One region of the Arthrobacter sp. LFS091 genome, then DNA from elsewhere that is predicted to be linked to it. Evidence: riboswitches for the same ligand, from Rfam matches in the RefSeq annotation. Region 1 holds a riboswitch; each other region holds the start of a gene.
What was found. Region 1 has a riboswitch for S-adenosylmethionine ahead of ACNQOP_RS12305 (LLM class flavin-dependent oxidoreductase). Riboswitches for the same ligand answer to the same signal wherever they lie in the genome.
Positions count from the first base shown of each region.

Region 1 (7,772 bases):
TTCCTGTGCTTCGTCCACCAGTTTCTGGCGTGCGTCCTTGTCCAGCGCCGCGGCCTGCTCGCCCAGGACATCGTCCACGGGCAGCTTCTCGCGGAGGTTGCTTCCGCCACGGGCTGTGGTGGAGGCGAAGACGGTGCGGAGGACGTCCGGGTCGCTTCGGGTCAGGTTGCCGTAGGAGAAGTCATAGGTCTTGTCCGCCTGGGCAGCCGTCACGTCCGCGATGGTGGTGAACTTCAGCTGCAGGTCCACGCCGATAACCTTGAGCTGCTGCTGCACGAGTTCCAGCACTTCCTTGGGCGATTGCCAGTAGGTGACCTTGAAGGACAGCTTCTCGCCGTTCTTTTCGCGGACCCCGTCCGCGCCAACCTTCCAGCCGGCATCGTCCAGCAGTTTCTTGGCGCCGTCGGGATCGTTCTTCAGAAGCTCGCTGTAGTCCTTGAAGTACGGAGTGGTGTGTGAGAGAACGCCCTTGGCAGGTTGGTCCGCTTCGGTCAGCAGGGTCTTGGTAATTTCCTCACGGTTGATGGCCTTGGAGATGGCCTGGCGGACGGCGGTTTCCTTGAGCTTCGGGTTGGACTGGTTGGCGTACAGGTTGTAGACGACACCCGGGTTGGCGCGCGTGTCATTCCAGAAACCGTTGCCGTTGAACAGGCTGATGTCAGCGGCGGAAATTGCCGCCGTGGCGTCGATCTGGCCGGACTGCAGGCTGCCTGTACGGTTACCCGCCTCCGGAATGATCTTGAAGGTGACAGTGTCCAGGTAGGCCTCGCCCTTGTTGCTGTTGGTGGCGGCGGGCCAGTTGTAACCGGCCCTGCGTTCCAAGACAGCTTCCTTGTCTACGGTGTAGCTCTTCACGCTGAACGGGCCGGAGCCGGAGAACTTCCCGGCGCAACGGTCAGCTTCGGAAAGAGTTGCAGAGGCCGGGGACAACAGGCCGAGTGTGAACGTGGACGTTGCCTGGAGGAACTGCGCGTTCGGCTTGGAGAAGTCCACCACCACTGTTTGCGGATCCTTCACGGTGATCGCGCTGACGTCGCTCAGGTAGGTGGAGCCCAGCGTGGCCTTGGCACCGAGTGCCTTGATCGCCTCGAAGTTGGTCTTCACGGATTGAGCGTCAATCGCTGTTCCGTCCGCGAACGTTGCACCGCTGCGGAGGGTGAACGTAAAGCTGGTGGCGTTCGCGTTGGTTTCGAACCTCTCGGCAAGCCACGGGACAATGTCGCCGGTCTTTGGGTCCTGCGACGTCAGCGACGCCACCGTTTGGCGGGCAATGGCGATGGCATCGTTATTGCCCACCTGCTGCGGGTCGATGCAACCACGGTCCACCGACACCGCGAAGTTCAGGTTCCCACCCGACACAGGTGTGGCGTCGGCACTTTGCTGTGTGCCGGCGTCGGCCCCTCCAGCGCAAGCTGAGGCGAGGAGCGCAACGGCTCCCAGGACGGCGACGACGGCGGCAGGTTTCCGCAGCGTGCGGGTTGCGGGACGGTTGGGGACGCTCATGCGACTTCTTCGCTTTCACTGAGTTGGGTGCTGGTGAGTGATCCGCGGCGGGTCAGCGGGGCACGGAGGCCCAGGTTCTCGCGGAGGTTGGTGCCTTCGTATTCGGTGCGGTAGACGCCGCGGTCCTGCAGGCGGGGAACCAGCTCGTTGACGATGTCGTCCAGTCCGCCGGGGACGATCCACGGAGTGATGTTGAAACCATCAACGGCACCGGCATGGGCATATTCGGCGAGTTTGTCCGCAATGTCGTCATACGATCCCACCAGGCCACGGCCATTGAGCCGGGAACGTGCAGCCACGAACTGCCTGATCGAGTGGCCGTTTTCCTTGGCGTCCGCACGCCACTGGGCCGCGAGGTCCTTGGCGCTCTTCCCATGGAAGGCGTTGCCGCGGGTGGGGTTGGTGACGTCCACAACGGGGTCGATGTCCGGCAAAGGACCATCGGGGTCGTATTCGGTGAGGGTCCGTCCCCAGAACTGTTCAAGGTAGGCGATGGCCGTCTCCGGACCCACCTGCAGCGAGCGGACCCACTGGTGCTTTTCTTCCGCTTCTGCAGGCGTGGCACCGAGGATGAACTCCTGGCCGGGGAAGATCTTCACGTCGTCGGCGGGGCGGCCGGCCTTGAGCGTGCGGGCCACGATGTCGTCGCGGAACTTCTTGGCATCCTCCAGTTCCGGGTGTGCCGAGAAGATCACATCGGCATTCCTGACGGCGAAGTCACGGCCGTCCGGCGAGTCGCCGGCCTGGAACAGGACGGGATGCTGCTGGCTGGAGCGCGGCAACCGGCCGGTGACTTCGACGTCGAAACTCTCATCCTGGCGCTTGACCGTGGTGATGGCGTCCTCGCGGAGCCAGCGTGGATCATTCCGGGACCCGGCGATTGCGCCGTCAGCCCAGGAATCCCAGATGGCCTTCGCTGTCTGGACGAACGCCTCGGCCCGGACATAGCGGTCCTCGTGCTTGAGGAACCCGCCGCGCCTGAAATTGGCGCCGGTCCATGCATTGTCCGTGGTGACGATGTTCCAGGCCGCACGGCCGCCGGACAGGAGGTCCAGGCTGGCCAGGCGGTGGGCGAGGTCCGCGGGATCGTTGTATGTAGTGTTCTGCGTTGCCACCAAACCGATGTTGGTGGTGATGGCTGCCAGCGCTGCCAGTGCGGTTTGGGCGTCGGGACGGCCGACGACATCGAGGTCGTGGATCTTCCCGAGGTGCTCCCTGAGGCGCAGCCCTTCACCGAGGAAGAAGGCGGAGAAGAGCCCGCGTTCAGCGGTTTGGGCTACCCGGCGGAACGACTCGAAGTCCGTTTGCGAGCCGCTGTGTGCGTCTTTCCAAACGGTGGTGTGGTTTACCCCTTGGAAAAAGACACCGAACTGGATCTGCCCGTTGCCTGCGATGCGGTGACGGTTGGTCATGGTTCTGCTCTCTGAATCTGGCTGATGGCCGTTGGCTCTTGTGGCGGGCGTCGGTCAGGCCGCGGCGAAGCGGTTTGCGGGACGGGGAAGCCCGAAGGTTTCACGGAGCGTGGCGTGCGGCAGCGGCGGCACCACCAGTCCTGAGCGATGCAGTTCCGGCAGGACCCTGGTGGCAAGTTCGGGGAGGTCCACGTCCAGGACTGCGGGCTTGAGGCGGACGCCGTCGGCTGATGCGAACAGCGTGGTGAGCAGTTCCACCAGTCCTTCAGCCCTGCCCACGTACCGCGCGCCGCCCGTCCACTCCTCGTAGTAATCGAGCTCGGCAAAGCGGTCCTCCGCGGTTTGTCCACGGGAATCGAGGATGACGTCCAGCTCCACGAGTGTCCGCGGAGCCCCTGCCGTCGCAGCCGCTTGGGCGGCCCGGGGAAGATCGTCAACGGTGTCAGCAGACACCAAGGCGACATCAGCCTCGACGGCGGGAAGCAGCACTGCGGGCGCGAACACCACCAGTTGGCCTTGAAGCGGGCGCGGAATGATGGACGGTCCCTTGACGGAAAAGCGTTCACCTTCAAAGTCGGCGTAGTGCAGCTTGTCCCGATCCACATACCGTCCGGTGGAGACGTCGCGGATCACCGCGTCATCTTCCCAGGAGTCCCATAGGCGGCGGGCTGCCTGGACCACGTCGGCTGCTTCGCTGGTGACGTCGCCTTCGTTCAGTTGTACGCGTCCCACTGACAGGGCTTCCCTCTCCAGGTTTTCCGCGTTGACCAGCCATCCGGCCCTGCCCAAGGAGGAATAGTCCAGGCTGGCCAACTGGGTGGCCACGTGGAACGGCTCGGTAAAGATCGTCCCAGCCTCGGGCACCAGACCGATGGACCGGGTGATCGGAGCTGCGAAAGCTGCGCGCTGGATCGCATCGATCCGGCCGGCGATTCCTGTGGTTCCCGGGTCCACCACCCGGGTGTCCTTGAAAGTAGCTATATGGAAGCCCGCGATATCCGCAGCTTGCACGGTCTCACGGATCCGCTGGCCCCCCAATAGTGCCTGCGGATCATGATGGGCCTTGCGCCACGACGCGGGGTGGGCCCCATCGCCGTCGAGCTCCAACGCGATGACGCGGGAGCGGAATTCGGGTACGGGTGTGGAAGGCATGATTCTCTCTTTCAGAGGCCGCACAGCGGCCGGGACGACATTCACTTGCCGCTCTTGCGGCCTGGTCTGTTTCCGGAGCACCCCGCCACGTAATGCCTGAGGGTTGCCGCAGCACGAGCCGGTCCTTGGCGTGCTGACTCTTGACCTGAACTTGAATCTAGGAGGCTGTCCAAAGAATGTACAAACCGCTGGACTCGCGGCGTCAACGCGGGAAATACCGCGTCAACGGGCTGCCAGAATCGTCATCTTCAGGCCGGCGGGGGCGCCCTTGTGACGGTCCGTTTCGCCGCATTTCGCTGGATTTAGCCCGGTTGAGCGGGGTGACGGATCGGCTTTGGCCAAGGCACTGCGCTCCGTAGTGTCGTGCCATGCCGAAGCCTTCAGTCACTCCCCTGTCCGTCCTTGACCTGACTCCGGTCTCTGCCGGGCAGTCCCCCGGCGAGGCCCTGCGCAGCACCATTGCTCTCGCTGCCACTGCCGAGGCTTCCGGCTACTCGCGGTACTGGCTGGCCGAGCACCACCTCAACACCGGCGTTGCTGGTTCTGCCCCGCACATCCTCGCCGGGTTGGTTGCGTCTGCCACCAAAACCATCCGTGTCGGCACGGCGGCCACCCTGTTGGGGAACTACAAGCCGCTCCAGATTGCAGAGAGCATCGGCACTCTCGCTGCGGTGTTCCCGGACCGTGTGGACCTTGGCTTTGGCCGTTCCGGGCCGCCGAAGTCGCCCAGCGAACCGGCTCCCGGAGTAGTGACCCCGACGGACACACCCGGCGACCGCGTTGTTGACGGTTTGCTGATTCCTTCACCGCGGCCCATCTTCGGTGCCGTCCTCCCCAGGAAATTCCGTTTGCAAGGTGAACTGCTGGGCCGCTTCCCGGGAGACACCGACAACTTCGAGAACGACGTCCAGGACATCATCGGGTTCTTCACCGGCGGGTACCGAACCAGGCATGGCGAAGAAGTCACCGCGACGCCGGCCCTCGGGCAGTCGCCACAGTTCTGGATCCACGGTTCAACAGCGGGTCCCAGCGCCCGCCTCGCCGGCAAGTTGGGCCTTCCCTTCGGCGCGAATTATCACGTAGCACCGGCCGGCGTATTGGACTCCATTGCCGAATACCGGGCCCACTTTGAACCGTCTGCTTCCCTGCAGGAACCACAGGTGATCGTCTCGGCGGACGTGCTGGTGGCCCCGGACGAACACCAAGCACAGCGCCTCGCCCGCGGCTATGCCCAGTGGGTACACGGTATTCGCAGCGGACAGGGTGCCATCCCCTACCCCTCCCCGGAGGATGCCTTGGATCTGCCCTTGGACGCTGACGCCAAAGACCTTGTCAAAGACCGTGTGGACACCCGGCTGGTGGGCGACCCGCACCAGGTCAGGGACAAGCTGCGCACTCTGCAGCGGGCCACAGGCGCCCAGGAACTGCTCATCACCACCATTGCCCATGACCCCGCCGATCGGCAGAGCTCATACCAGTTGCTCGCCGAGGCCTGGGGTCTCTAGCTATCCGATTTTCCACCCACCACCAACCAAGGGAGCACCATGTCCATCGAAACCGCCGTACCGGAAAACGACGTGCAGGATACCCAGCTGATCACCGCCCAGGAAGCGGCCAAACTCATCGAAGAAGGCGCGCTGCTGATCGATGTCCGCAGCGAAGGCGGCCGCGCCAGCACCGGAGCCGTCCCCGGTGCCGTGGTGGTCAACCGCGAGCATGTGGAGGAGGACTTCAGCCCGGAGTCCGCCCACCGCCTGACCCAGGTCAGCGGTACGGACCAGAAGATCGTGGTGTTCTGCGGCTCCGTCAACGGTTCACGTCCCGTCGCGCAGAAGCTCCAGATCCTCGGCTACGCCAACGCCGTCCACGTGGACGGCGGCTTCCCGGCCCTGCGCGACGCCGGCGTCCCCACCACCGGGCCGACCGCCCCGCCCGTCGAACCGGCCCCGCCTGTCGAATCGGCTCAGGCGTCCACCGATTCGGTGGCCTCCGAACGCTGAGTACCTCCCGCCGTCGGACGTTCCGGCGTTTGCACTGCCGCCGTCGTCGCGGTTTCCTTTCCGGAAGCCACGACGGCGGCTCGTGCGTTTCTGCGGTCCCTTCCCTCGCGAAGCCAGTCGAGTCCGCCGGCGAGCAGTGCGACCCCCAGCAAAACGCAGCACATCACGATGCCTTGGTGGAAGGCGTCCTTGGAGGCTTGGCCGGTGGCCGCTCCGTGCGCTTGAAGGAACATGCCTGCGGCCGCAGCTGAGCACAGGGCCGCCGCGAAACGTTGGCTGAGCTGGTAGAAGCCTGCAGCCACTCCTGCGGCACCTGCGGGCGCATGGGCAAGCGTGAGTGTCTGGTTTGGCGCCACCACAAGGCCTGTTGCCACACCTTGGATAAGTCCGACGGCGGCCACCGCCAGAGCCGCCGTACCGCCGTCGAGCCCTTGCACGAAGAGGTCCTTGGCAATCAGGCAGGCCAGGCTGCCCACCAGCGCGTAGACGATCCCGGCGCGACCGTATCGGGCCAGGAAGCGCCAACTGAAGCTGGACGCCAACAGCATTCCTGCTGCTTGCGGCGCGAGGATCGCTGCGGCCGCCAACGGCGCCATCCCCGCCCCGGAGAGGAAGTAGAAGGCAGTCACGGCGGCCATTCCGGCACCGACGCCGAACTGGCAGAGCGCCACCACCGTACCCAAGGCGTAGCCCCTGGATTTCACCAAGGAGGCACTGAGCAACGGGGTTCGGCCGCGCCGTTGATAAAGGAGCTCCCAGCCAGCGAAGGCCAGAAGCGTCCCCGCACCGACCGCCAGCGATGTCACTGCAATGATGCCCGCACCGTAGATCGTGGGAATGAGCGAGGCGATCACCACTCCGCCGAGCAGCAAGGCACCCAGGACGTCGATGGAAGGTTTCGCTGTCCCGTTGTCGGGGTGTTTGCCGGCCGCCCTCGGGAGGAGCCGGAAGGCAAGCGGCACCAGGACCATCACCAAGGGAACGTTGGCGAGGAACAGGATCCTCCATCCGATCGAGGGGTCGCCCAAGGAAAGGACCACTCCGCCGAGCAGCGGTCCGCAGACCGCAGCGGAACCCCCGGCGGCAGCGTACGCACCGAGCGCTTTCGCGCGGTCGTGTCCGGAATAGATGTCCTGCAGGAGACCCAGCACCTGCGGATTCAGGGTGCCGGCGCCGAGTCCTTGGAGGAGCCTGGCGATGATGACCAGCGACGGGTCCGTGGCCAGGCCACCCACCAAGCTGGATGCACCGAAAACAGCAATACCCGCAATGAAGAGCGTGCGCCGTCCCACGATGTCGCCCAGTCTGCCCGCGGGAACCAGCGCGACGCCGAACGCCAGCGAGTAGCTCGCCAGGATCCACTGCACGGACCCGGAATCGGCGTGCAGTGACGCAGACATAGCCGGTACCGCCAGCACGAACATTGACTGGTCCAGGAGCGTGATGAACCCTGCGCCCAAGCAAAGCCAGAGAGCGGAACGTTTAGCGTGGTTTCCGTGGCCCATGATGTGGACTCTAGGCGTGTTCCTGCTGGCTTTGGGTATCGCAAGTCACCCGGTTAAGGGGCGTGAATCCGGGTTACCGCCGGTGACTCCTATGTGACTCTTTGGGGCAATCCCGGCATGGCTCCGGTCACGGAAGGACGCGGTGGGAAACGCTTTTTTGCGAGGGAATACCCGCGTCCTAGCGTGGGCGGCATGACCGT
Region 1 covers NZ_JBFPFP010000006.1:64,832-72,603, forward strand. Annotated here, with positions in the region: gene ACNQOP_RS12295 (ABC transporter substrate-binding protein) at 1-1,503, opposite strand, end outside; gene ACNQOP_RS12300 (NtaA/DmoA family FMN-dependent monooxygenase) at 1,500-2,915, opposite strand; gene ACNQOP_RS12305 (LLM class flavin-dependent oxidoreductase) at 2,970-4,067, opposite strand; SAM riboswitch class IV at 4,104-4,213, opposite strand; gene ACNQOP_RS12310 (LLM class flavin-dependent oxidoreductase) at 4,436-5,572, shown strand; gene ACNQOP_RS12315 (rhodanese-like domain-containing protein) at 5,612-6,067, shown strand; gene ACNQOP_RS12320 (MFS transporter) at 6,031-7,572, opposite strand; partial or broken gene ACNQOP_RS12325 (PLP-dependent cysteine synthase family protein) at 7,765-7,772, shown strand, end outside.

Region 2 (7,772 bases), on a different contig from region 1:
AAGCGAGGGCCCCGGAAACCATTCGGTTTCCGGGGCCCTCGACGCTTAATACCTTTTGCCGGGACGGATCAGGCGTCCACGGGCTTGATGGAGTGAATCCTGTCAAGAATGGAATTCTTGAGGTTCTCCGGTGCTGACTCAGTACACGAACGCTTAACCATGGTGCGGATGAGGCACTCGAGGTCATACTGCTCAGCGCATTCCCCGCACGTATCCAGGTGCTGCTTGATTTCACTGAGGTCATCACGGGTCAACGCACCGTCGAGATACTCATAAATCCGTTGCATTCGCGTATCGTCGCAATCGCCCAATCCCTGGCAGTCGCTCATTTCTCTTTCTCCTGATTGTTGCTTCCGGCCGCGGCCTGATCTTCGGTATGGGCCCTGAAGCCCCGTTCGGCGGCATAATCCGCCAGCATGTCCCGCAGCATTTTCCTGCCGCGGTGCAACCGCGACATCACCGTGCCGATGGGAGTGTTCATAATTTCTGAGATCTGCTTGTACGCATATCCCTCGACGTCCGCGAAGTAGACCGCCAACCGGAATTCCTCCGGGATGGCCTGCAACGCGTTCTTGACGTCGGAGTCCGGCAGATGGTCCAACGCCTCGGCTTCCGCGGACCGCAGCCCTGCGGAGGTGTGGGACTCGGCCTTGGCCAACTGCCAATCCTCAATCGTGTCCGAATTGGACTGCAGGGGTTCCCGCTGACGCTTTCGGTAGAGATTGATATAGGTGTTGGTCAGGATGCGGTACAACCATGCCTTGAGGTTGGTCCCGGGCTTGTACTGGTGGAAGGCGGAAAAGGCCTTGGTGTAGGCCTCCTGGACCAGGTCTTCCGCGTCCGAAGGGTTCCGCGCCATCCTCATCGCTGCCGAGTACAGCTGGTCCACATACTGCATGGCGTCGCGCTCGAATCGGGCACGCCGCTGCTCGGACGTCTCAGAGGAGACGTCGACGGCGGCCGTCGCCTCCGCAGTGCCCTCTGCGGACGATTCGGCTGCTTCATACATGGCCGCTGCGGCCGGTTCAATGGTGCTCATCGTTGCCAAGTCTACTGTCAGCTTGGGTGAAACCAGCTGTGAACCGTACCCCGGCTCTGACAGGACCGCCCGGTCCTTAACCAAAGTCAAAAAACCAACTCCGTTCAGCGAAGCGGCAACACCATGCCGCGGTCCGGTCTCCACCGCACCTGTTGTTCACAACGGCCGCCGCTGGGTAAATATTCCGCAAAGGTGCAAGACTAGAGCAGACTGCACCCCGTGAACACAACACTCATCCAATAGTGTGGCAAGCCATCCAGGAGGCAAGACATGTCTGTTATCCGTTTTCTCGCGCGTCCCATGCTCGCGTCCAGCTTCGTCGTCGCAGGTCTGGAAAAGCTACGGAACGCGGACGACACCGCGAAGCAACTCTCGCCTGTACTGCGCCGCGCATCGGAGTCCCTGCCCTTCAAGGCAGACGAGAAGACCCTTGCCCGTGTTATCGGCGGCGCCCAGCTGGGCGCCGGGACATTGCTCGGCCTGGGCAAGCTCTCCCGTTTCGCCGCAACCGTGCTGGTTGTGACGTCCGCCCTTAACTCCTATGTGGAGTGGCGCTCAGCCGATATCAGCACCAAGGAAGGCCGGATTGCCCGCAAGGCACGGCTCCTCAAGAACATTTCCCTCACGGGAGGCGTCCTGCTTGCTTCCGTTGACACCGAGGGCCGGCCAAGCATCGCATGGCGGGCCGAGCACCTCGCGGCCGACGCCAGGAAGGTCACCGGCAAGCAGATCAAGCGCGCCGACAAAGCAGTTCGCAAGGCCGTAGACAACGCAGTTGGAGCATAAGGAAGCATGACAGGCACCACCCCCGCCAACACCGACCCAGCAGCTACCGAAACCTCGCTTCCGCTATGGTCCGCCCCGTACGCCCAAGGCCCTGTGGATGCGACGGTGACGGTCCCGGGTTCGAAGTCGTTGACCAACCGGTACCTGGTGCTTGCAGCTTTGGCAGATGGGCCGTCACGCCTGCGGGCTCCCCTGCATTCCCGCGACTCTGCCCTCATGATCCAGGCCCTTCGGCAGCTCGGCGCCACGGTCACTGAAGAACCCGGCGACGGCGACTACGGACCCGACCTCCTGATCACGCCGCTGGATCCCCTGGCTACAAGCGCAGAAACCGCCATCGATTGCGGGCTGGCTGGAACTGTGATGCGCTTTGTTCCGCCGCTCGCGGCGTTGCGCCGCGGGGCTACCGTGTTCGACGGCGATCCGCATGCGCGCAACCGACCCATGGGCACCATCATCGAGGCCTTGGTGGCGCTCGGGGTTCCTGTCGCCGCTGAAGGCGGCAGGACGCCGTCGGCCCTTCCGTTCACGGTGGAAGGCACCGGGGAGGTGCGCGGGGGGCACCTGGTGATCGATGCCAGCGCTTCGTCGCAGTTCGTCTCTGCCTTGCTGCTGGTGGGTGCGCGTTTCACCGAGGGCCTGCACCTGGAGCATGTAGGCAAGCCCGTTCCGAGCCTTGACCACATCTCGATGACGGTGGCGACTCTCCGCAGCGTCGGGGTCTCGGTGGACGATTCGGTGCCGAACCACTGGCGGGTATCCCCCGGTCCCATCAGCGCCTTTGACCAACGGATTGAGCAGGACCTCTCCAACGCCGGACCCTTCCTGGCAGCTGCGCTGGCTACCAAGGGAACCGTCCGCATCCCCAACTGGCCATCCGGCACCACGCAGGTGGGCGACATGTGGCGGAGTATCCTCGCCGCGATGGGAGCGGAAGTCACCCTTCAGGACGGGACGCTGACCGTTACCGGTGGTCAGGAGATCAAGGGCGCGGACTTCGACGAAACAAGCGAACTCGCACCCACCGTTGCCGCGCTCTGCGCACTTGCAGCCGGCCCTTCGCGTCTCACGGGCATTGCCCACCTACGTGGCCACGAAACTGATCGGCTCGCGGCCCTGGTGGCCGAGATCAACAGGCTGGGTGGTGACGCTGAGGAAACGGCTGACGGCTTGGTTATCCGGCCGGCTGCCCTGCATTCCGGGATCGTGCACAGCTACGCGGACCACCGCATGGCCACAGCGGGTGCCATCCTTGGCCTCGCTGTCGAAGGGGTCAAGGTCGAAGACATCGCCACGACATCCAAGACCATGCCGGAGTTCCCGGACATGTGGGTTCGGATGCTCGGGACTGCCGGCGCGGAAGAGGCCGGCAACTGACCATGGCCCGCGACGCACGCTCCTGGGACGAGTCCGATGTCCGTATCCGTCCCAACAAAAAAGGGTCACGCCCCAGGACCAAGGACCGCCCAAGCCACGATGACGCCGTCATTGGGCGCATCATCACCGTAGACCGGGGACGGTACCGGGCAATTGTCGGGGAAGACACCGACAACGAGCGCCTGGTCATCGCAGCACGGGCCCGTGAACTGCGGCGTAACCCCGTGGTCCCGGGTGACTTCGTCGCCCTGGTCGGAGATGTCTCCGGAGACCCGGATACCCTCGCCCGCCTGGTCCGGGTGGAGGAGCGCAGGACGCTCCTGCGCCGCAGTGCTGACGACACCGATCCGATCGAACGTGTCGTCGTGGCCAATGCCGATCAACTCGTGGTGGTGGTGGCGGCCGCGAACCCCGAGCCCCGGACCGGATTCATCGACCGCGCCCTGGTGGCCGCGTATGACGCCGGAATCGAGCCGCTGCTGCTCATCACCAAGGCGGACGTCAAGGACCCGGCGGAACTGCTGGCGAACTACCTCAGCCTGGACTTCCCCGTAATCATCAGCCGGACCGCCGATTCAGGGGCCGGCGGCATTGACGCGCGTTCCGACGACGGCCTGTCCGCCCGCCTCGACCGGTATGCCGTCGCGCAGCTCCGCTCCCACCTCGGCGGAAAAGTAACTGTCATGCTCGGCCACTCCGGTGTGGGCAAGTCCACCATGGTCAACGCCCTGACGGGAGCCGAACGCGCCACTGGCGGCGTAAACGCGGTGACGGGCCGCGGCAGGCACACCTCCTCGTCGGCCCTCGCCCTTAAACTCGATGACGCCCCCACGGGAAGCTGGATCATCGATACTCCCGGCATCCGCTCCTTCGGTTTGGCCCATGTGGACCCGGACCGGATCCTGCGCTCCTTCCCCGACTTGGAGCCCGGCACGGATGGCTGCGAACGCGGCTGCAAACACGACGCAACCGCCATCAATTGCGGACTGGATGCGTGGGTCAACGAAGGCCATGCCGGACCGTCAGGCGTCGCCCGCCTTGCCTCACTGCGTCGCTTGCTTGGGGCTGATCCCCGGCTCGAAGCGAAAGAGGCCAAGGAATTGGGCACGGTCAACTGATCGTGGCGGCTTCACGTCCCCACTGCGGCCAGTGATTCAGGATAGTTTGGTGGCATGACCCATCCCGTTTCCACCTACAACGATGACTTGCGTCTCGCCCACGTCCTCGCAGACTCAGTAGATGCCCAGACCATGGATCGCTTCAAAGCGCTGGACCTGCAGATCGAAACCAAGCCGGACCTCACACCCGTCACAGATGCGGATAAGGCCGCGGAGGAAGCGATTCGCGGCCAGCTGTCCCGTTCCCGCCCCCGCGACGCCGTCTTGGGCGAGGAATTCGGCAGCAGCGGACACGGCTCGCGTCGTTGGATCATCGATCCCATCGATGGCACCAAGAATTTTGTTCGCGGTGTTCCCGTATGGGCAACGTTGATTGCGCTGGTCGATGAAGGCGAACCGGTTGTTGGCGTAGTGAGCGCCCCGGCTCTGGGCAAGCGGTGGTGGGCAGCCAAAGACATGGGCGCTTACATGGGCCGTTCGCTCGCCTCCGCCACACGCCTGAAGGTTTCCAACGTCTCCCGGTTGGCGGACGCGTCGATGTCGTACTCGAGCCTTTCCGGCTGGAAGGAACGCGGCAACCTCGACGAATTCATGGGACTCACAGAGGACATCTGGCGTACTCGCGCCTACGGGGATTTCTGGTCCTATTGCCTGGTCGCCGAAGGCGCCGTGGATATCGCCTGCGAACCTGAGCTGAATCTCTACGACATGGCTGCCTTGGTGCCCATCGTCACGGAAGCCGGCGGACGCTTCACGTCACTGGAGGGCGAAGACGGACCGTTCGGCGGTAACGCGTTGGCCACCAACTCGATATTGCATTCGGAGGTCCTCAAGCGCCTCAACCCTGGGCTGGACGACCTCCTCTAGCTCCGGTTGCGGAACGGCCCGCATCGAACCATCACGAAATTTTCGACGGCGGATGACCCCTTTTGGGGCCGTCCGCCGTTTTATCTTCGCCCAATGACGACTTTTTCGTTCCACGTAACAATGCGCTTAACAATGTCCACCGGCTTTGGAGTGGCTGATGGGTATGCCCTAACCTTTTTTACAGGTCACGAGTGCCAGCGCTAAACCCCGGTTTGCTGGCCGGCAACCCTCCATTCGCGGTGGGGTGCCCCGGGTGACGACCCGGCCGGTCCGGAACGGATACGGCAAGCGCGGATCCCCCATGCGGGGGTCCCTCTTAAGTGAGGTCCCATGAGCACCGTTACGTTCAACGCCAACACCATTCCGTCGTTTGCTGAGGCAAGCGCAGTGCCGGTTGCTGCTGCACGTCCGCTGGCCGCTGTCACGGGCGCGGAGTTGCAGGCGCCCCTGATCCAAGGCGGCCATGTCCGTTATGCCAACCTCGACTACGGCGCATCGGCACCTGCCCTGACCATCGTCTCGGCGCACCTCAACGAGGTTTTGCCTTACTACGCCAGCGTTCACCGCGGTGCGGGTTTTGCTTCGCAGATCAGCACCTCTGTCTACGAAAATTCCCGGAACATCGTGCGTGAATTCGTGGGCGGCCGGGCTGATGACTCCGTGATTTTCACCCGCAACACCACTGACTCCCTGAACTTGCTGGCCGGATGCCTCCCCGTGGTTGATGGCCAGGTCGCTGGCGAGGTCCTGTACCTGGACATCGAACACCACGCCAACCTGCTGCCTTGGCAGGGTGTGCCCCACCGAAGCGTCGTTGCAGCACCAACCCTGGCCGCAACGTTGGATAAACTCCGCGATGAACTCGCCCAAGGCGGCGTGAGCCTGCTGGCGGTCACAGGCGCTTCGAACGTCACCGGTGAAATCCTCCCCATCGCCGAACTGGCTTCCCTTGCCCACGGGTTCGGCGCACGGATCGTGGTGGACGCCGCCCAACTTGCACCCCACCGCCGCATCAACATCGCAGAAGCGGACATCGACTACCTGGTCTTCTCCGGCCACAAGCTCTACGCTCCGTTCGGCGCTGGAGTGGTGGTGGGGCGCCCTGACTGGCTCGACGCCGGCGTCCCCCACCTGGCTGGCGGCGGAGCCGTCCGTGAAGCCCGGTTGGATTCGGTCAGCTGGGCTACCGGCCCGGCCCGCCATGAGGGCGGTTCTCCCAACGTTCTGGGAGCGGCAACCCTGGCCCGCGCCACCCAGGTGTTGGCCGGCCTGGATGAGCAGGAATGGCATGACCATGAAGCGGCCATACGTTCCTATCTTGTTGAAGGCCTGGAAGCGATTGAGGGCGTCTCTGTCCACAAGATCTTCAGCGATTCCGTAGACACCATTGGTGTGGTCAACTTCTCCGTGGAAGGCTTCGACGCCGGTTTGGTCGCCGCCTACCTCGCGGCGGAACACGGTGTCGGCCTTCGGGATGGCCGGTTCTGCGCCCACCCGCTGCTCAAGCGCCTGGGACTGCCGTCAGGTTCGCTGCGGGCAAGCTTCGGCGTTGGCTCCCGGTTGGAGGACGCCACCAGGTTGCTGGCAGGCATCGAGGAACTCAAGCGCAACGGACTTGGCTGGGACTACGTAGTGGACGAAGGCCGCTGGGTACCCGCGAACGACCACCGCAGCTACCCTGAATGGGCACCCAATACTCCGGGCACGGCAGGCGCAGCGCCCTGCACTGTGGACTAGGAATCCGCGCACCAAAGGGTTCCACGGCTGCGGTAAATTCGTAGGGTACCTTTTGGCAACCCTGTGAAGGAGCTCCGCGTGTCCACGCCGTCCCCCGGAGCCGCGAGTCATCCGGCGGTCATTCCCGGACCAGCAGGACCACGCGGTCCCAAGCTCCACGCCACCCGCAGGCACGAACTGGGCCAAAGCTTCCAGGACGGCGGGGAACATTATGACCGCGTGCGCCCCGGATACCCCATGGACTCCCTGGAATGGATCCTGCCCCAAGGGGCCCGGACAGCGGCCGACATCGGGGCGGGCACCGGCAAGTTCACGTCGCTTCTCCTCCAGCGGGACTTGGAGGTTGCCGCCGTCGATCCTTCACCGGACATGCTGGAACAACTGCGCAAAAGCTATCCGCAGGTCAACGCACTGGTGGGAACAGCCGAGGCAACAGGGCTGACGGACTCAGCATTCGACGTCGTCAGCGTTGCGCAGGCATGGCACTGGTGCGACCCCCTCCCCGCCAGCACGGAGATCGCCAGGATCCTCAGGCCCGGAGGAACGATGGGCTTGGTGTGGAACCAGCTGGACACGTCCATTCCCTGGGTCCACAGGCTGTCCCGGATCATGCACGCAGGAGATGTCCACAAGCCGGGATTCCGGCCAGTTATCGGTCCGGAGTTCCATGGCCTGGAACGCCACCTGACCACATGGGAGGATCCCCTGACTCCGGAGGACATCATGGAGTTGGCGAAGTCGCGCAGTTACTACCTCCGTGCCGGCGAGGCCACCCGGGCGAAAGTCATGGATAACCTCCAGTGGTACCTCCACGAACATCTTGGACATGCGGCAGGCGAAACAGTCCC
Region 2 covers NZ_JBFPFP010000005.1:169,106-176,877, reverse strand. Annotated here, with positions in the region: gene rsrA (mycothiol system anti-sigma-R factor) at 69-329, opposite strand; gene ACNQOP_RS11045 (sigma-70 family RNA polymerase sigma factor) at 326-1,129, opposite strand; gene ACNQOP_RS11040 (DoxX family membrane protein) at 1,310-1,825, shown strand; gene aroA (3-phosphoshikimate 1-carboxyvinyltransferase) at 1,832-3,202, shown strand; gene ACNQOP_RS11030 (ribosome small subunit-dependent GTPase A) at 3,205-4,320, shown strand; gene hisN (histidinol-phosphatase) at 4,375-5,187, shown strand; SAM riboswitch class IV at 5,371-5,484, shown strand; gene ACNQOP_RS11020 (aminotransferase class V-fold PLP-dependent enzyme) at 5,518-6,924, shown strand; gene ACNQOP_RS11015 (class I SAM-dependent methyltransferase) at 7,045-7,772, shown strand, end outside.
Region 2: linked by a shared signal. The riboswitch ahead of ACNQOP_RS11020 (aminotransferase class V-fold PLP-dependent enzyme) and the one ahead of ACNQOP_RS12305 (LLM class flavin-dependent oxidoreductase) in region 1 are both predicted to bind S-adenosylmethionine.

Region 3 (7,772 bases), on a different contig from region 1:
GCCCGTGAGCTCGCTCCCGGAACGCTCGGGTCGGCCACTTTCGATGGGCTGGAATTTCACCTCGCCTCCGAAGAAGTCGAGGGGCTTTCCGGGCCGCCCCACGAGGCGGCACTCCCACGCGTTGACCTCATCCAGTGCTATGACGAGTACGTGATGGGGTACTCCCAGTCACGGCATTACCTCGGCGGAACGGCACCGTACCTTTCCACGGACAACAGCCCCCTGCACGTTGTGCTGGTGGACGGACGATTGGCAGGGTGGTGGCGGCACGGATTCATCAACGGCGTCTGCGAACTCGACATCAGGATGGACCGGCCCACGACGCCGGATGAAGACATCGCACTGGACGCCGAGGTGGCCCGCTATGGAAGTTTCCTGGGCCTCCCGACCAAAAGGGCATGAGACGTCAAGGCTAAGCTGGGAAGTCACTGCTTTAGGACTGGGAAAAGAAGGCCTGGTGGAGTTGCGCGGACAGTTGGCCGATTTCGGTCAGGAAGCCGTCGTGGCCAATGGGGGCTTCGATGACGTGGACCGGTACGTTCCCGGGAAGCCCGGCCGCCAATTCCCGCGATTGTGCGGGGAAGTAAAGCCTGTCACTGTCCACCGCCGCAACGAAGAACTGCGCAGTGGTCCGGGACAGTGCGTCTTGGAGTGAGCCACGCCCCCTGGTCACGTCGTGGGACATCAGGGCTTCGGTGATGGCAACGTAGCTGTTCGCGTCAAAGCGGCGGACAAGCTTGTTCCCTTGGTGGTCCAGGTAGCTCTCCACCTGGTATCGGCCCCGCTCCGCGAGGACGGCGGCAGCAAGCGGCGTTTCCTGGGGCTGCGGCTGACGTCCAAACCGGTAATCCAGTTCCAGGGCCGAGCGGTAGGTGATGTGCGCAATCCGGCGTGCCAACGCCAGGCCCTCTTCGGGGGCTGGGCCGCCGTAGTAGTCGCCGTTGTTGAAGTTCGGGTCCTGCCGGATGGCAAGGGTCTGGGCCTGCGCGAACGCAATCTGCTCGGCCGTGCTGTAGGCGCCGACCGAGATCACAGCGCACCGTTCAACCCGTTCGGGAAATGTCACGGCCCATTCCAGGGCCCTGGCACCTCCCATGGATCCGCCCAGTACGGCATGCCAGGCCTTGATCCCCAAGGTGTCCGCGAGTCGCGCTTCAGCCTCCGTGCTGTCGCGCAGCGTGATCAGGGGGAACCGGGATCCCCAGGGCTGGCCGTCCGGCGCTTCGGAGGACGGGCCCGTGCTTCCATAACAGCCGCCCACGATGTTGATGGAGACCACGAAGTACTTGGTGGTATCGATGGTGGCGCCAGGTCCGACGAGTTGTTCCCACCATCCTTCCTCGTCGGTTGCTCCGCGAGCCACATGCGTGCTGCCCGTGAGCGCATGCTCGATGAGCACGGCATTGGAGGCATCCGCATTGAGCCGGCCCCACGTTTCATAGGCCAGGACAACGTCCGGAAGGAAACCACCGGCCTCGAGCTCGAGCGAACCGATGCTGGCGTACTTAACCGTGCCGTCCGCTTCTTCGGCTGTGGGTATGGCTGTTGCAGTGATGGTCATTCCTTTGACACCTATCCTCGCGCTTGCCCGTCGCCTTGCGCGCGAACGGGCCAGGTCTTCACCCGGGGCACCCCACCGCGGAGGAGGGTTGCCGGCCAGCAAGCCGGGGCTACATGCTGGCACTCGTGACCTATAGAAAGAGTGTAGGAAAAACCGGGCCACTCTGGCGAAGAATGTGACAACACTGTGACGGTTTCGGGTCACATCGTTCGCGAATGGGCGCTGTGGAGCGCCGCCCTTCGAATATTCGACGGCGCGGGGCGGCGCTGCACAGAAGGTGTTCGTTACTGGATCAGGCGGGCCACTAAGCTCCCTTGGCCGCCCTGAAGCCTGCTTCGAGGTCGGCGATGATGTCGTCCACGTGCTCGATGCCAACAGACAGGCGCACCAGGCCTGGTTTGACGCCGGCGATCTCCTGCTGCTCTGCGGTCAACTGGCTGTGCGTGGTGGAGGCCGGGTGGATGACCAGCGAACGCACATCGCCGATGTTTGCCACGTGTGAGTGAAGCTCCAGCCCGTCCACGAAGCGCTTGCCGGCTTCGACGCCGCCCTTGATGTTGAACGCGACGATGGCGCCGGTGCCGTTGGGGCCATACTTCTTGCCGCGCTGGTACCACGGGCTGGACGGCAGACCCGCGTAGGCGACCGATTCGACGTCGTCGTGCGCTTCAAGCCACTCCGCCACTTTGGTGGCGTTGGCGACGTGGCGTTCCACGCGAAGGCTCAAGGTTTCCAGCCCCTGGGCGATCAGGAAGGCATTGAATGGCGCGACGGCGGAGCCCAGGTCCCGGAGCAACTGGACGCGGGCCTTGAGGATGTAGGAGAGGTTTGCGCCGAGCGCCCCGTCCTTGCCGAGGTCGCGGGCATAGACCAGGCCGTTGTAGCTGGGATCGGGGGTGTTGAAGCCCGGGAACCGCTCGGGGTCCTTGCCGAAGTCGAAGTTCCCCGAATCCACGATCACGCCGGCAATTGCCGAGCCGTGTCCGCCGAGGTATTTGGTGGCGGAGTGCACCACGATGTCGGCGCCCCATTCGATGGGACGGATCAGGTAGGGAGTGGACAGGGTGTTGTCGACAATGAGCGGCACCCCGGCCTGGTGCGCGACCCCTGCGATACCTTCGATGTCCAGGACGTCCTGGCGCGGATTGGACACCACTTCGCCGAAGAAGAGTTTGGTGTTCGGCTGCACGGCGTCACGCCACTGGTCCAGGTTGTCCGGGTCTGCGACGAAGGTAACCGAAATACCGAACTTCTTCAGGGTATGCGCGAGCAGGTTGTAGGTCCCGCCGTAGAGGCTGGGGCTGGCCACAACGTGGTCACCTGCCTCGGCGATGTTCAGGATGGCGAAGGTCTCCGCCGCTTGTCCGGAGCTGAGCAGGAGCGCGCCGAGGCCCCCTTCAAGGCTGGCGATCCGCTGTTCAACGGCATCCTGGGTGGGGTTTCCGATGCGGGTGTAGATCGGCGCGAGCTCGGCCAGTGCGAAGCGGTTGGCTGCGCTTTCGGCGCTGGGGAACACGAAGGACGTGGTCTGGTAGATCGGCAGCGAACGAGCACCGGTGGCAGCGTCGGGCTCTTGGCCTGCATGGATCTGGCGGGTTTCGAAAGACCATCCGTGGGACATGGAGTTCTCCTGTTCGTGGCACATGGTTTCAACGGAATTGATGGAGTGGTGTGAACTGGGGCCAGTCTAGGAACACCCTGCGGGCCTTGGACAGCTTTGTGACGCCGGTGGAATGATTCGGTCCCCCGGCGTAGGTTTGTGACACTGTTGCACCCTTGTGCAATAACATCCCATGTTGGTAAGGCTTGGCTTAGCTGAGACGCCGATCACAAAGTGCCAAGATGATGCCATGCGCATGGATCACGTCTCTTACGCCTGTGAACGAGATGGCCTTTTGGCCACTACCGAACGAATTTCCGCGGCATTGGGAGTGGACGCAGTCCGGGGCGGAGTGCACCCGCGCTTCGGAACCCGGAACATGATCATTCCCCTCGCGGATAACAAGTACCTGGAAGTCGTGGAGGTCCTGGACCACCCGGCTTCCGACAAGGCCCCCTTTGGCCAGGCAGTGCGTGCACGCTCGGCTGCCGGTGGCGGCTGGATGGGCTGGTGCGTCGCCGTTGACGACCTCGCCCCCTTCGAGGAGCGCCTCGGCCGTGCCGCCGTACCCGGGAACCGCAAGTTCCCTGACGGCCGCGAGCTGGTGTGGCAGCAGATCGGCATCCTTGGCCTGATCGCCGATCCCCAGGTCCCCTACCTCCTCAAGTGGGAGGGCGACCCCACCCTGCATCCTTCAAAGGTCTACGAAAGTGACGTGAAGATGTCCAGCCTCACCATTGCGGGCTCGGCGGAACGTGTGACCGAGTGGTTAGGCGAACCCGTGGAAAAGCCGCTGGAGGACGTAGCCGTCCAGTGGATCGCACCGCGGGGTACTCCGGGCATCATGGCTGTGACCTTCGAAACAGCCTCCGGGGCCGTTACCATCTGACCGTTCCACAAAAGCTTCGGCCGCCATCAGCGGGTGCCAATGACGTCACCCACCGATGGCGGCCGGATATTTTTAACGGCCGCCTACCCCAGCCCCACTGCCTTCCCGAAGAGGCTGAACCCAACGAACGCTACGATGTCCAGCAACGCGTGGGCGATGACCAAGGGCATCACCCGCTTGGTCTTCGTGTAGATCCAGGCGAAGACCAGGCCCATCACGACGTTGCCAATGAAGGGCCCAAAGCCCTGGTAAAGGTGGTAACTCCCCCGCAGGACTGCGCTGACAGCGATGGCCACCGGCGTGCTCCACCCGAATTTACCGAAGCGGTCCATCAGGTAACCGACCACGATCACTTCCTCCACGATCCCGTGCCGGATCGCGGACAGGATCAGCACAGGCACCGTCCACCAGTACGCGTCCAGGCCACTTGGCACAATCGCCGTGGTGATGCCCAGTGCCCTTCCTGCCGCGTAAAGGCCCAACGAAGGAATACCGATGGCTGCTGCCAGTCCCAGGCCGTGGAGCAGGTCCTTGCCGGGCCGGGCGAAATTGAACCCCAGCCGGGCGAACGCTGATCCGTTGTCGCCATTCCGGTTTGCCTGGACATGCGTGGACAGGAAGTAGAACACCAGAGCCACAGGCACCAAGGCAAACACGATGTCCAGCAACTGGTACGTGAGGTCGAAGTATTCGCGGGTGCTTTGGGACCTGTTCAAGGTCGAGGTCGCATCCGCCAACGGCGCCCGGGTCATCTTGTCCAGCAGCTGCACCACCGAATAGACGGCCGACTGCCCCAGGGAAAGACCAAGCACAATCAGCACTTCGGCGCGCAGCCGGCGTTGGGAGGCAAGGAACATGTACCTATCTTGCCTGCAGTTCCTGCCACTTTGCCGGGAACCGCCGCCCTATGCTTGGTGGGATGGGTGCCCCTGGGAGAATTTTCATGATTCGGCACGGCCAGTCCGCCGCGAATGCCGACACGTCCATCTACAACCGTGTGCCGGACTATCGGATCCCCCTGACGGACCAAGGTCTGCAGGAGGCACGGATCGCCGGTGAGGACCTTCGCCGGAAGCTCGACGGCGAGCAGGTCTGCGTCTACGTTTCACCGTACCTGCGGGCGTATCAGACTCTTGAAGCCATGAACCTTGGCCCGCTGGTGGAGCGGGTGGTCGAGGAGCCCCGGCTGCGGGAACAGGACTGGGCCAACTTCCAGATAGCCGGAGACATCGAGGACCAAAAGGAGCTCCGCAACCTCTACGGCCATTTCTTCTATCGCTTCCGCGAGGGTGAGTCAGGCTCGGACGTGTACGACCGCGTGTCCTCGTTCATGGAAACGCTGTACCGCCACTGGCAAAAGCCCACCTATGCACCGAACACGCTGCTCGTGACGCACGGCCTGACAATGCGCCTGTTTTGCATGCGCTGGTTCCACTGGACGGTGGAGTACTTCGAGTCGCTGAACAACCCGGAGAACGCCGAGTTACGCACGCTGATCAAGAACGACGGCGACCAGTACAGTTTGGACCTGCCGTTCACCCAGTGGGTGCCCAGGGACGTGGACGACTCTGTGCTGCACGCGCCAAGGATGCGGTTCTAGCAGCAGACCCTAGCCGGCAGGGGCAACGATGACCTCGGTGCCCTTGGCCTCAAACGCGGCTTTGTCCTCGGCGCTGATGCCCGAGTCGGTGATGAGGTGCCGGAAGTCGTAGCCGGACATGGCCGCGAAAGAGCGCCGGCCCACTTTGGAGGAGTCCGCCACGACGTAAGACTCCGTGGCCCGGCGTGCCATCACTGTGTTGACCATGGCTTCGCCTTCATCGGTGATGGTGGGGCCGAGGTCCGGATCCACGCCATTGACGCCGATGAAGGCGATGTCCAGCGCCACCTTCTGCATGATGACATCCGTGTAGGGGCCCACGAGTTCGTAGGAGCGGGGATTCAGGATCCCGCCGGTCACCATGATTTTGATATTGGGCCGGACTGCCAGTTGGGAGGCGATGTTGATGGCGTTGGTCACGACGGTCAACGTAGGCCTGTTTGACGGCGCGTTGAGGTCCTCACGGGTGGAGAGAAGCTGGGCCAGGGCCGTGTTGGTGGTTCCACCGCTGAGGCCGATCACGGCGCCGGGGCGGATCAACGACGACGCAGCCAACGCGATTTCCTGCTTGGCTTCGGCATGATCGTCCCGGTTGTACCGCCCGGGGAGGTCGTAGGCAACGGACCCGGTGGTGGCGCCTCCCCTGGTTCGGCTGAGCAGCCGCTGCTTGGCGAGGCTGTCGAGATCCCGCCGGGCCGTTGCAGGCGACACGCCCAAACGCGTCACGATGTCCTCGACTTCCACATGGCCGGACTCGGCCAGGAGATCGAGGATGGCGGTCAGCCGATCGGTGCGGGTCATGACGAGCCTTTCGCGGGTTCCTTGCTATTTCGCTTTGGCGAACAGCGTCAGCATACGTGCGGACTCCAGCACCAGGGCATCCCGGCCGGCCTTGATGTACTTCCGGGAATCCACCACTGCAGGGTTGGCATCGAGGTACTCACGGACGGCGCGGGTAAAGAACCCGTTCAAATGTGTGGATACGTTGATTTTAGTCATACCCGCGGCGATAGCAGCTACGAGCACCTCGTCTGTGACGCCGGAGGAGCCATGGAGGACCAATGGCTTGCCTACCGCTGACTTCAACCGGGAGATCAGGTGCAGGTCCAAGGCGGCGCTGCGTTCGGTCATGGCATGGGACGAGCCGACAGCCACTGCCAGGGCATCCACACCAGTAGCTTCAACGAATGCATGGGCTTCGGCAGGGTCGGTCCGGACGCCTGGCGCGTGGGCTCCGTCCTTGCCCCCGACTTTCCCGAGCTCGGCCTCAACGTAGACGCCCTTTGCGTGGGCGTATTTGGCAACGCGCTGGGTAACTTCGACATTCCACTCATACGGAAGGTGCGCGCCGTCGTACATCACCGAACCGAAGCCAAGATCGACCGCGGCGAGCGCGAGGTCCTCGGACTCGGCATGGTCCAGGTGGAGGGCGACGGGAACGGCAGCAGAACGGGCGATTGCAAGGGCCGCTGTCGCGATGGGTTCCAGGCCGCCGTGATACTTCGCGCAGTTTTCGGAAATCTGCAGGATGAGCGGGACCCCCGCCGCCTCCGCGCCGGCGACCAGGCCCTCGGCTGTCTCGATGTGGATGATGTTGAATGCGCCTTGGCCCGTGCTGCTGGCTGCGGCTGAGTCCATCAGCTCCCGTGTGTTGACCAGGGTCACTGGGTCTCCTTCCATGTCACGATCAGTTGGTCTTGAAGTTCCTGGTAGCGCGGCGAAATTTCGCCCGCTGCGGGCATGAGAACCGCCGCGGCGGACCAGGCTGTGGCCCGGCGAAGGATTTCGCGTGGTTCAGCGACGCCTTCGGCGAGTGCGACGGCGGCCGCCGCCACACCGGCGTCGCCCGCCCCTGTGGGGTTGCCGCTGAGCGCCTCAGGCAAGCGGGCGCTCCAGTAGCCGCCCGGGGCCGCATGGTCGAAGGCGAGCATGCCGTCCGCGCCGGCGCTGACCAGCACCGTGCGGGCACCCATGGCAATCAGCGACAAGGCAGCCGCTTCAAGGCTGGACTCGCCGGTCGCCTCGGCAAGTTCGTGGTGATTCGGCTTCAGGATGTCGGCACCGGCTTTGGCGGCAGCGATGATCCCGGGACCGGAGGTGTCGATGATGGCCGGTATACCGG
Region 3 covers NZ_JBFPFP010000004.1:177,240-185,011, forward strand. Annotated here, with positions in the region: gene ACNQOP_RS09080 (winged helix DNA-binding domain-containing protein) at 1-402, shown strand, start outside; gene metX (homoserine O-acetyltransferase MetX) at 434-1,561, opposite strand; SAM riboswitch class IV at 1,576-1,692, opposite strand; gene ACNQOP_RS09090 (bifunctional o-acetylhomoserine/o-acetylserine sulfhydrylase) at 1,866-3,206, opposite strand; gene ACNQOP_RS09095 (VOC family protein) at 3,412-4,050, shown strand; gene ACNQOP_RS09100 (CPBP family intramembrane glutamic endopeptidase) at 4,134-4,907, opposite strand; gene ACNQOP_RS09105 (histidine phosphatase family protein) at 4,994-5,650, shown strand; gene ACNQOP_RS09110 (DeoR/GlpR family DNA-binding transcription regulator) at 5,660-6,451, opposite strand; gene ACNQOP_RS09115 (class II fructose-bisphosphate aldolase) at 6,476-7,330, opposite strand; gene ACNQOP_RS09120 (1-phosphofructokinase family hexose kinase) at 7,312-7,772, opposite strand, start outside.
Region 3: linked by a shared signal. The riboswitch ahead of metX (homoserine O-acetyltransferase MetX) and the one ahead of ACNQOP_RS12305 (LLM class flavin-dependent oxidoreductase) in region 1 are both predicted to bind S-adenosylmethionine.